3 regions of the Cytobacillus dafuensis genome follow, and region 1 is predicted to be linked to each of the others. Evidence: riboswitches for the same ligand, from Rfam matches in the RefSeq annotation. Region 1 holds a riboswitch; each other region holds the start of a gene.
What was found. Region 1 has a riboswitch for cyclic di-GMP ahead of FSZ17_RS03465 (hypothetical protein). Riboswitches for the same ligand answer to the same signal wherever they lie in the genome.

Region 1 (4,293 bases):
TCTTCTTGTATATTCTTTACAATATTTGATACTTCAGAAGAAGACTGGCGTGATTGTTCGGCCAATTTTCGAACCTCATCAGCAACAACCGCAAATCCTTTACCATGTTCACCCGCACGTGCAGCTTCTATTGCCGCATTCAATGCCAATAAATTAATTTGTTCTGAAATCCCTGTAATCACTTTTACAATAGTGCCGATTTCGAGAGATTTTTCTCCGAGTTTATTTATTGCAACAAATGTTGTATTTATCGTTTGATTAAAATGCTCCATTTTTTCTAAGGAGTCCTTCAGCTTAATGTTTCCTTCTTGTGTTAATTCTAAGGTAGCGTTCGATTGTTCTGAAATTTGATTTGTTCTCACTGATAGATCTTCGATTGCCTGTGCCATTTCTTCCATAGATGCGGCGCTTTCTTCTGTAGCTACTAATTGTTTATTTAATCCTCTACCTACCTCATCAATTGCCGCTCTAACAATATCCGCTTGCTCAGAAGCATATTCACCGATTTCAGCGAGATTTTCTCCTTTTTCATGTACATTTTTTGAAAATGAAAAAAACTTTTCACTTATACGGCTGAAAAACTCAATCAGTTGATTAAATACAGCATGATCAGGACTTCTTTCATCTACTTTACTAGTGATATTTCCTGCTATTATTTCCTTCATTCCATTTATAATTTCTTTATTTATATGAGGATGATTTTTCAGCGAAAAATATCGGTAAGCAAAATACGCTGATGTCCCCATTAAGATAACAATAATGCCTAGTAAAACAGCTTCCATGATAAATATATCTCCTAACTTCTTCTGTTAATTATTGACTTAGACCTAGGTATGAAATTTTTAAATCTCTTTAAAAAGTATGTATGTTCCATCAGCTACATGTGAAGGAATGCCATTCAACTTACTATTATCCTGATATTTATGAACAATATAATTTCCTTCTACATCTTCATATTTTTTCATATTATGATATTTTTCCATCAAACGTATCGCCTTCGGGTTTGTCGCTTCACCTAATATACCCTTCACACCTTGTGAGGATGCCTTTGTTATCAGTATATTTACTAATTGCTGAATAATTTTGTGACGGTCATGTTCAGCTACCACTCCTATCATGAATAGGTGTAATAGCTCCCCATCTTTGATTTCTTTTCCGTTTCGTCTTTTATAATCTTCCATGAAACGTTTATCCACATCTTCTAAAACACGCAGAATGACATTCATATCATAAAAAGAACCTTCAAATATATCTTCTCCGATAATCTCTGGTGCATTCGTATCTCCCGCAAGTGCACCAACAACATTATTATTAATATCTCGGGCGACTGCGCAATATCCCTGCTCTATAGTAGAGTCTAAATAATCCTTAGTAAACTTATAGAAATCTTCATAACTTAGTTTTAATTGACCTACCATCGGTTCCTGTACCCATTTTCCTGAAACATCCACTCCGATAAATGAACGTGCTAGACACTCAGCTGCTTTTTGAATTAAATCTGTTTGTTCCTTCGTTATAATTTCATATGTGTATAACTCTAATGTTGTTTGCACTTGTAGACTCCCTTTCAAATTATAAAGTGAAACTTCCATCAGTGGGGGGTTTCTTTCATCCCCCACTGATGGTTAGTTGAACTAATCACGCTCAAAACGCCACGTCCTGTGGCTTTCGCCTGACTAGGACATCGTGTCCGTCGTCGGGCCTTTACGGGCAGTTGATCCCCCACTTAGGTTTCTTTAATTCTCTCGCAACCTTGAAGTGGGGGTCTTACTGCCCGTTAATCTGCGATAAAATAAAAATCCCCTTATTATTGGGACCTAACATTACATAGAATGATGTACTTTATCGATAAATGTACCGGTGAACTCAATTCTTTCAAGTACATTCCTAACTTGCACTTGAGCAATTTTAGATAAAGGTTTTACTACCAGGATATCCTTAAAACCTAAGCTAGAATAAAATTGCATCGTTTGCTCCAACTGTGGTACAACCTTTGATGGGACAGGTGTTTGGTGAGTCCCATCAATGACAAACGTATATTCTTGTCTTGATACTTTATTAATCGTATCCTGTAAATCGATCATAAAACCTTCTGCGTCTTCCTCTCTCATTAATCCATGCACCTGTACATGCACTTCCTTCGCCACCTCATTAATTGCCATTTTATATTTCTTTTTATCTACGACTATCATCTTTTAATCTCCTTTTTTACTATAGTCTGCTATGCTTCATTGTTAACATTTGCACATTCTTTTCGTAGGAGTGTAAAAAAAAAGCTATCCCAGATATAGACAGGGATAACCAAAATAATAGATTGCTATTATTATTCTTGGCAACCCGACTATCATTATCCAAGAGGATTTTAGACTCGTAGCTTTGCGTCCTTACCTTTCGATAAGTTTGCCTTTTTCAATTTTAGAAAAGATAGTACTATTATCACGTTAATAAATCACTATAACATTATAAAGCACTTGCAATTTTTTGTCGAACTAGAATTTTTTTCTTGGTTTACATATGAATAAGGAAATAAGAAAAAAACTTCCCACAAGTTTGGTCAACTTATGAGAAGCTTCATTAATATTATTGAACTCAGCTTTACCAAATAGTCTACTACCGATGTTCACACACTCCAATTGTCGTGAGAGCTAATGGTGAACATTAGTAAATTTAAAGAAGTGCACTGAACCTATCTATTTCCACTCATTTTAATTTCATTTTCACGCATGAAGTATCGGCAACATAACATTACGATTATGATTAAACATAAATTTTATAGTCACATCATTAAATCTTCTCGGTTGATCAATGTTACATACATGACCGGCATTTTTAATCGTTTCAAATGTCGTATCTTTTGTTGCTATAACCACCATTTGCGCATCTTCCAAAAACAAATAATCTTCTTCTCCCATTACAAATAAAGTAGGAATACCAAAAAAGTCTTTCTGCATACTTTTTAGGAACGGATTAACCCGTTTGGTTAGAGAAAACCAGTTAATGAATTCTTTTTGGCACATCTTTTTCGCTTCGAATACAAATTTTTTGCGAGCTTCTTTATGATTCTCTTTCGGCATGAGAATCCAAGCAAATAGGCTAACTATCCACATATAAGGTATAATGCGTTTCATTAGATTACCAATACTAACTAAAAAACTTGTGCGTAAATTCAACTTCGTGACCGCTCCACCTAAAACCATAGACTGAAAGCGATCAGGTTGTTTTTTAGCAATTGTTTGAATTACAATCGTCCCTAGTGAAATACCTACAAAATGAGTTTTCTTTATTTTTAAATGATCTAATACTTCCAAAACCTCATCGGCTACTTGTTCGAAGGAATCTCCTTTTTGCCACATGCTGTTTGTGGATTCTCCATGCCCTCTCAAATCAATTAATAGTACATTAAAATGCTTTTTATATTCACGTAATTGTTTATACCAAATCGACGAATTCCCCCCTGCTCCATGTATTAGAGTTACCCAAGGGGTATCGTCATTCATGTAAAATGATCGATAATGTAACATTATCTATTCTCCTTTTTTAATAAAGTGAAACTTCCATCAGTGGGGGTTTTCTTTCATCCCCCACTGATGGTTAGTTGAACCAATCGGGCCTTTACGGGCAGTTGATCCCTCACTTAGATTTCTTTGATTCTCTCGCACCCTTGCAGTGGGGGTCTTACTGCCCGTTAATCTGCGATAAAAAATCAAAATATTAAATAGCAGTGTTAACTTCTTATTTTAATAACCTTCTTATACTTTTTCAACTAAAAAGGCACCTTGCCACATTGGCAAAGCACCTTTTTACAAACTTCCCTACTTTTTTTGAACCAGCTACCCATTTGCAAAGAAATGAAAAAAGAAGCTTCCCACAAGTTTTATCAACTTATAAGAAGCTTCCTTTAAAATCTTCAATGATAGCAAAACACTCTCATCTTACTCAAAAACCCTTATATATCAAGGATTTGATGGCGTTATTACATCATGCCGCCCGTAGGTTGCTAGAGTGTAATATTGTTAACATTGAGTGCAAAAAGTGCGGTAAATCAACGTTTTGGATGTTCTTGTCTGTAACATCTTTAACGGGGATTTACCGTTTTTTATGAGATTACGTTAGCAAAATGTTAGCAGTTAGCTAATAATAACATTATTAAGTATTTGAAATTCCATTTGGGTACTTTTTGTTGTTTAAACAAATTAAAGTCCGCCGCGAAATTGGGAGCAGATAAATTAAGACATGACTGCCGATGTGTACCATTCCTTTATAAATTCTTCTATATTCTTACTTTCTATAGCT
Region 2 (4,293 bases), 2.2 Mb from region 1:
TGATGTAGAAGGGGTAAAAGTTGGTCATGTTACACTTGATCATCCATTAGAGGGAGATGAGTATGCCTGTACTGGAGTAACAGCTATCCTTCCCCACGGAGGGAACTTGTTTAGAGAAAAAGTGGTTGCAGCTAGCTATGTATTGAACGGATTTGGAAAAACAACGGGATTAGTACAGGTAAATGAATTAGGTGTGATCGAGTCTCCTATCATGCTTACGAATACTTTTGGTGTTCCAGCCGTTACTCAAGGGACATTAGAGTATATGCTTGATATCACTCCGGAGATCGGAGAAACGACTGGAACAATTAATATTGTAGTTGGAGAATGCAATGATAGCCATTTGAATTCGATTCGGCATTTTCCTGTAAAGCCAAATCATGCGAAGGAAGCAATTTCTAAAGCATCTATAAACGTATCTTCAGAAGGGGCTGTTGGAGCAGGTAAAGGAATGGTCTGCTTTGGATATAAAGGTGGAATTGGGAGTTCCTCTCGAATTATTATTGATGGAATTGAAGGGAAGGAATACACAGTAGGATGTATGGTTTTAAGCAATTTTGGATCAAAAGAAGAGTTTCCGTCCCATCGGTTTTCAGGACTTGGAACTCAAGAAACTGCGGTATCCAAAACGACTGATGGCTCTATCATCATAGTTCTTGCCACAGATGTTCCTCTCAGTGATAGGCAGATGCTAAGAGTCGCCAAGCGCTGTGGCATTGGATTAGGCCGATCCGGCAGCCATTTTAGCCATGGCAGTGGAGATATCGTAATCGCATTTTCTACAGCTCAAAAAGTTTTTCATCAAAATGAACAAGTTTTTGAAGCCTCTCAGCATATAAGAGATGATCACCCAATGATGAATCAACTATTTGCCGCTGCAGCTGAATCAACAGAAGAGGCTATTTTTAATTCGCTATCCCAAGCAGAAACAACAAGTGGGAGAAAAGGGAACATTGTCGAAGCATTGTTTCCTGAATGAAAGTTTCCATCTTTTCATTAATCTGTAAGACGAGCCGGATGTCCTATTTTCTCGTATTACATAATATGTTATAATTTTTTCTGCTTTGCATAGAAGAAAATGAATAATTGTACATATGTTATGAATGAAAGTAGGAACGCAACATGAGACTAATAAACATAGACGATTACAATCCAATTTTTATGCAGCTTGCCCGTCCTGTTTTTGATAGGCAAAGGAGAGTGCTGCTTGCTGCTGGGAGAACGATTCACCCTGTATATTTAGAACGGCTTGAATCAATAGGTGTACGCTATTTGTTAGTTGAGGATGCTCTATCTGAAGGAATATCCATGGATGAAATTGTTGATGCAACGACCTGGATTGCGGCTATTGAAATTATTCAAAAAGCTTTTCAGGATGTTGCGCAAAAAGGCAATCTACCCATAATTACATTGCAAAAGCTTGTTTCGAATCTAGTGGAAGAGGTTTCAAAGCGAAAAGCAATCATTTTATTCCCGACAACCTCACTTGCCGAGGATTTAAGAGAATATGCTCATGCGGTAAATGTTGCGCTTTTATCTTTACACCTTGCGAACAAAAAGCAGATTCCCCCTAATCAATTAAAAGATGTAGGGATGGGAGCATTGCTTCATGATATAGGGAATGCTATTAAGGTTAGTGATGCTGGGCATCCATTAGTTGGATTTAACTTCTTACGAAATATAAGAGAAATAAGCTTACTTTCTGCTCATATGGCCTATCAGCATCATGAAAAGGTAGATGGAACGGGCTTCCCACGCGGTATAGCAGAAGATCAAATTCATGAATTTGCCCAAATTTGTTCAATTGCTAATATGTATGATAATCTCTTATCAAGTCAAGAGATGCCGCCTCATGAAGTGATGGAATATATTATGACGAAAGCAGGTACTGATTTTAGTATGGAGCTTGTTCAACTATTTGTGGAAGTGGTTCCTTCCTATATCCCGGGCACAAGGGTGATAATGAATAATGGAAGAGAAGCGATCATCACAAAGATAAAAGGGAGTATGCAAAGACCATACATTCGTTTTATCGAATCTGGGGAAGAAGTTTCATTAGTATCCAACCCCACTTTATTAATAAAGGAAGTTCTTCAAAAAGGATAGGAAAAGATTCAGGGATTTGAGAATTATATCTCAAGTTGCTTACACATAATTAACATAATCGAACCTTGATTAAATGGCTGCCTATCTGCTTAGGCAGCCATTTTAATTACATGATTTATCATAGATTTTCTTATATCACGGTTTAATTTCCTATAAAATCCTTTTTTTTGAAAATGAATTGACTATGGTAAAAAAGAACTATATGATTAAAGTATAAGTTATGGGATAATTCAGAAAAACTTAATAATATCTATTAGAAAAGGCAAATTCATTGAAAAATGAAGACGCAAAGCTAAAGGGGCTAAAGTCGATTGACTATGCCAGCCAGTTACCGAAATCATTAACCATGTCATTGATTAATCGGTACAGATTAATCTTTTTTTTGTGTAAGAATGAATTTATTCCATTTCCGTCGAACAGGATAATTAATAGCCTATTTAAAATCTATTTTTGGAAGTGTTTAAAATGGCAAATATGGAAGGTATTCGCTATATATTAAGAATCTTTGACCAATTATTAAAAAAAATCGGTACAGAGAAAGATATCATTTCTAATGAAAATTATTTGGAGATCGAAAAGAATATTGAATATCCAGAGGATAGAGAGGTCATAGATTCAGTACTCTTAGAACTTCAAGTTATTAATGACCAAATAGAAAACATGAGATGGCTAAATCAGCATTATAAAATTCTTCATGAATTTGCCCAGGTTTGCAGCAAGACGCTGAATGAGGAGATCCTACTTAAAAAGGCATACGAAATGGTTTCTCAAGTAATGTCTACAGATGCCTTTTACATGGCTTTATATAATGAAGAAAAGCAGCAAATTCAATTTCTGATTATGCTGGAAAATGGAAAGATCTATCCAAATAGAACAGTAGACATGGGTGATACTTATACTTCAAAGGTTATTGAAACAAGAGAAATCATTCATTTGAAAAAAGAAGCGCAAGCCTATGAATCGAAAGCAAAATTTGGAGAGAAGGAATCAAGGTCATGTATTTTTGTACCAGTAATCATAGATGATCGTGTAAGAGGAGTTATATCATCTCAAAGCTTATCAGATTTTGCCTATCGTAAAGAACATGAGGAGCTTTTGCAAATAATTGGATCTCAAGTAATCAATTCAATTGGAACAGCTAGGCTATATAAAAAGATTTTTTTAATGTCAAGGACAGACGAATTAACAGGATTGAAAAATCACCGTGCTTTTCATGAAGATTTAACAAAGCTTATGAATGAAAAAGGTCATGAAAAAATGACTCTTATGATGATTGATTCTGATCATTTGAAGAGGATTAATGACAACTTCGGGCATGATACAGGTGATTTGTATTTAAAAAAATTAGCAAATGGGATAAAAAGTGTTTGTCATGATCATATTGTTGGCTATCGATATGCAGGAGACGAATTTATGCTGATCATCCAATCTCCATCGGATGTTGAGGCAATTTATAATAAACTCTTAGAATTTTATAGAGAACACCCCATCAAAATATCTAATAATGAAATTCTTATTTCAGTCAGTGTTGGCGTTGCAATGTATCCAGAACATGGCAGGACTGTTGATGAATTGAAGAAGTCCGTTGATCAAGTGTTATACAAAGCAAAGCAACAAGGTGGTAATCAAATTGTGATTGTGAATAAATAGTGTCAGCCAAGCGAGAAGACGCATGTTTTTTCGCTTGACTTATTGGAAAGTTAAGGACTTAGTTAAGATCCTCCCAATCAGAAAAATGGCCGCTTCCATTGCACCCTGGACAATCAAAAGAATTTCCATAAAAGGCGAATTCATTTACAGGATATGACATGAAGCCTCTTCCATAGCATTCCGGACACTTATCTACTTCTTTCATTTGAGAGACATGGTTTTCATATCTAGCTGCTCTCCATTCGTTAAAAGCTTTTACTAGCCCCATATGATTCACCTCCAAATTTTTTTTCTTATTTTCTGTAAAATGAAAGAATTTTATTCATGGGATAGAAAAAAAACTCGAGTTTGCTAGTCAAAACTTGATTGCTTTTGCCCCACTTCTATATGAACACGATTAACTTCTACGCTATTAATAATTAGTTGTGAGACAGGAAAACAGAAATCTCTTATGAGTAGTTGTATAATGTAGGAAGAATCAGGATAATTTTAGATTAAGATAGGTTAATTATTCCTAACGGAGTGATAGAAGGGAGA
Region 3 (4,293 bases), 810 kb from region 1:
CGAAGCGTTGTTTACTTCGTTTATCATATTCCTAAGATTATCAGACATTCGGTTAAAACTTATCGAGAGATTACTTATTTCATCACCTGTTTGATCACTAATTTTCTTCGTGAAATCCCCATCTCCCGCTAATTCAAGAGCGGATGATATATTATTTAATCTCTTTACTATTCTTCTTGAAAACCAATAAATAACAAGGCTCGACAAGATAATCACGATACCTAGGATGGTTAAAACCTCCATTAAAACATCGGATATAATCCTTTCGATAATGCTCTGAGAAGCACCAACATAAAAGATACCGATAATTTCATCATTCCCATTTTTAATAGGCATATAGGCTGTTTGATATATATTTCCTGCAGCATTTGCTTCACCATAATAGTATTCACCTTTTTTAAGAACAACATCTGACACTTCCTGGGAAACTTGTGTTCCAACGGCTCGATTTCCGTCTTTTATCACATTTGTCGATACACGTGTATCCCCTTGAAATATCGTAACAGTATCCCCTGTATCCTTAGCAATTTCATCTACAATTTCTTCATTTCCATTCATGAGAGCAGTTCCTTTATAAAGCTGGTTACCTTTAATGGACCATTCCCCAGGATATTTTTCATCTATGTATCTATAGGCAAGAGCTACATCACCTTTTGCCTTTTCAACAGCTAATTCTTCTATTCCATTCTCAATTTCCTTATTTACGACAACTACTATAATCGCTGATAAAGAGAGAATAACAAACAAAACTATTAAATTAATCTTCATCCCTAATTTTAATTTGATCTTCAAAGTAATCACCTATTTTTCATAGTTTTGGAAATAATATTACATACTATCTTTCACTACAAGAGTCTTCTTAACTCCCACCTTTCTTTCATAACCATTCACTAATTTCCCTATTTATTAACTAATTTTGCATTATTGGACCATTTAGTGAAATTATTACAAAATTCTACAATAAATACTTCTTTGTGACTATGATTTTTGATACTCTTTTATCTATATAAAAGTGGCAATAAAAGCAAAAAAGAAGCAAAATCACCACTAGCGGATCATTCTACTTCTCCTTTTAAACCATAATATCGACATATTTCGAAGAGTGCAGCAACCCCTTAACAAGTAAAATCAAGAATGAAAACCTAAATAACATTTTTTAGCTATTAAGTTTAAACCTCTATCTCTAGTACTCTGTCAAACATCTGCAATCGCTTCGGCATTGATATATAAAAGCCTTGAAGTAATGGGACTCCTAATCGTTTGGCGGTCAATAGATCCTCCTCTGTTTCAATGCCTTCCAACACTAATTTCACTTTTTTATCCGTGTATTCTAAAAATAGAGAAATTAAATCTTGTTTTTCCTTTGAGCTTGATAACCCTTTTGACTTTGTGTGATCCAGCTTAACAAAATCAGGGGAAAGGTTTTCAATGATATGAAAGGAAGCCTTTGAAACAGGTAAATCATCAAAAGCGATATGAAAACCTAATGATTTTATGAAAGTTAAACGATTTAGAAATTCCCTTTGCTCCCATATGCTTTCCATGACAACATTTTCATTAATTTCAAAAACAATTTGCCCCTCGATCATCGGATAATGTATTAGGAGGTTATGGATAAAGCTTTTAAATTCATTATGTAAAATCGTGGTCGGCAAAATATTTATAAATAATGAATAATGTCCAAAATATTCTTTAGGGAATTCTTTGATAGCATTAGAAATACAAGCTATATCTAGCTCATATAACAATCCGTCAATTTGTGCTTGTTGAAAAACAATAAGTGGATTTATTCGTGGTGTCGTTCTCATTAAGGCTTCATAGGCAAAAACTGAATCATTACTAGAATTAGTAAGTGGTTGATATTCACTGAACAGGGAATTATCCCTGATCAGTGACGGTATATTTGGCTCTATTTTGCACCCTTCTTCCTTCATTATCTCTTTTTACTCTGCAGATTAAAAAGCTAGCAAATTTATCCCGTATTAACGGGCAGTAAGACCCCCACCTCAAGATTGAGAGAGAAGCGACGAAGATAGGTGGGGGACAACTGCTCGTAAAAGCCCGACGACGGACACGATGTCCTAGTCAGGCGAAAGCCACAGGACGTGGCGTTTTGAGCGTGATTGGTTCAACTAACCATTAGTAGGGATGGAAAAACCCCCCACTGATGGAAGTTTCACTTTATAAAATCCTTTTCATTCTGCGTGCCACACTAATAGAACTTCTGTTCATTTTTACACCGATTTCTGTAAAAGTTAGGCCTTTACTTCGCAGTTGTAGTAGGAATTGATCTTCTTTTGTTGTCCATGCCTTGTAGGCTTTCTTTTTGACAACATCATTTTCCTTTAGTCTCTCCTCCTGAACCCAATCAGGCTCAGGTAATAAAACCTTTGAATCAATATTCGAAAATTGAACTCTATTTTTATTTTCTTCTGCCCATTTCCAAAAGTCAGATGGATCTATGAAATAAAAACCTTTTGACTTTCTTGTTACCTTCTTCGTACAGGGCAGCCCATGCTTATCAACCCACCATTTAACTGTATTTCTATCTACCTTTACCAGCTTGGCGAGTTCTCCAATTGTAATCAATCCTGTGTGCAGCTTTGTATTCGATATTCCTAATCGATTCATTTTTACGATCACAGAGTGATAAGAGCGCTCCATTGTTTTTGCGATTGTCGTGATTTTATTGACACCAATTTGTTCTTTTAAATACTCAATTTCTTCTAAATTCCAAACCTTACTCAATTCTAGCTAGTCCTCCTTTTATGTTTAAAAAAAACAGAAAAAAGACTATTCTCTGAAAACATAGAATAGCCTAAGGTTTTTATAAACCAATCCAAAAATTGGGCAACCGGCTGTCGTAGTTTATAGGAAATTATACTCACTATAAACCCTTAGACCCTTGGCTTTGCGTCCTATTCTTTCGAATAGTTTGCCTTTACATATAGGACTTTTTCATTAATAACGTATTCATAATAAACTATACTCCTCCATAATTCAACAAAATTATCTAAAATTCAACATATGTTTAACATAAGACTGGTTAATCGTAAGTCTTTATGCCTATTTATATTTTTGTCATTCTATTATATTATTATAGTTATCGAAGCTAACTATTACCATCGATAACTATTTTATTTAAAAAGGGGGATTTCCCATGAAAGTGTATAGGGAATTTTTTCACCAGTTTATGCTATTATACCGGCCTTTTGAAAATAAACTTAATATTCAACTTGCCAAGCATCAGTTATACAGAGCTCAATGGTCAATTCTTTTTTACTTAGCCAATCACGGTTCTGCTACGCTTGTCGAGCTTTCCGATTTTCAGTACGTAGAGAAACCAACCATAACGAGAACGATGAATCGCTTGGAGGAACTGGGATATGTTGAACAAGTCCCCGGCAAAGACAAACGTGAAAAGAGAATGCAGCTTACAGACCTAGGGAGAGAAGTTTATGAGGATGTCCGTGTAACGATTGATCAATTTGAACAGAGCATTCTTAAAGGAATTACAGAGAAAGAGCAGTTTGAAGCAATCCGTATCATGAAGGATATCCGAAAAAATATTATAGAGTAAGGGGAAATAACTTTGACACACTCAAGACCGAAACTATGGACGAAGGATTTTATTGTTGTTTCCTCCGTCAACTTCTTTTTAACCTTAATTTTTTATTTATTAATGGTGACTATTGCTGTTTATGCAGTTAATGAATTTGATGCATCTACAAGCGAAGCTGGGCTTGTTACAGGGATATTTATTATCGGTACATTAATTGGACGGCTTGTGATTGGCCGGATGATTGATTCGATCGGCAGAAAGAGAACCTTATTTATTGGGCTGCTCTTTTTTATTGCGACGACGCTATTATATTTTGCTAATTTTGGGATCAGCTTTTTACTTTTCAATCGTTTTATACATGGAATTGCTCTTGGCATGGCTAGTACAGCGACAGGAACGATTGTAGCTCAGATTATCCCTGCCACACGTAAAGGCGAGGGTATCGGCTATTACAGCATGAGTGCATCACTGGCCACAGCAATCGGACCATTCATCGGGCTTTATATGAGCCAGCACACAACCTTCAAAATGATTTTTAGTTTCTGCGTGGCGTTAGGAGTCATTTGTTTTATTATCTCACTTTTCTTGAATGTTCCTAAATTGGATAGATCCGTCTCTACAGATGAAATAAAGGGTTTCAAGCTTTCCACTTTTATTGAGCCAAAGGCACTGCCCATCGCAATCATTACGCTCGTTATCGCCTTCTGTTACTCCAGCGTCCTTTCATTTAT

Region 2: another riboswitch for cyclic di-GMP. It lies ahead of FSZ17_RS13435 (sensor domain-containing diguanylate cyclase); the one in region 1 lies ahead of FSZ17_RS03465 (hypothetical protein).
Region 3: another riboswitch for cyclic di-GMP. It lies ahead of FSZ17_RS22605 (helix-turn-helix domain-containing protein); the one in region 1 lies ahead of FSZ17_RS03465 (hypothetical protein).

What each region holds. Positions count from the first base shown of each region.
Region 1 is NZ_CP042593.1:667,540-671,832, reverse strand. Features, by position in the region: gene FSZ17_RS03475 (methyl-accepting chemotaxis protein) at 1-782, opposite strand, end outside; gene FSZ17_RS03470 (hypothetical protein) at 843-1,553, opposite strand; gene FSZ17_RS03465 (hypothetical protein) at 1,824-2,192, opposite strand; cyclic di-GMP riboswitch class I at 2,329-2,415, opposite strand; gene FSZ17_RS03460 (alpha/beta fold hydrolase) at 2,718-3,521, opposite strand; gene dcm (DNA (cytosine-5-)-methyltransferase) at 4,227-4,293, opposite strand, start outside.
Region 2 is NZ_CP042593.1:2,836,310-2,840,602, reverse strand. Features, by position in the region: gene FSZ17_RS13445 (DmpA family aminopeptidase) at 1-979, shown strand, start outside; gene FSZ17_RS13440 (HD-GYP domain-containing protein) at 1,123-2,106, shown strand; cyclic di-GMP riboswitch class I at 2,358-2,442, shown strand; gene FSZ17_RS13435 (sensor domain-containing diguanylate cyclase) at 2,572-3,756, shown strand; gene FSZ17_RS13430 (hypothetical protein) at 3,815-4,024, opposite strand.
Region 3 is NZ_CP042593.1:4,771,079-4,775,371, forward strand. Features, by position in the region: gene FSZ17_RS22595 (methyl-accepting chemotaxis protein) at 1-792, opposite strand, end outside; gene FSZ17_RS22600 (EAL domain-containing protein) at 1,170-1,934, opposite strand; gene FSZ17_RS22605 (helix-turn-helix domain-containing protein) at 2,182-2,748, opposite strand; cyclic di-GMP riboswitch class I at 2,847-2,950, opposite strand; gene FSZ17_RS22610 (MarR family winged helix-turn-helix transcriptional regulator) at 3,161-3,580, shown strand; gene FSZ17_RS22615 (MFS transporter) at 3,593-4,293, shown strand, end outside.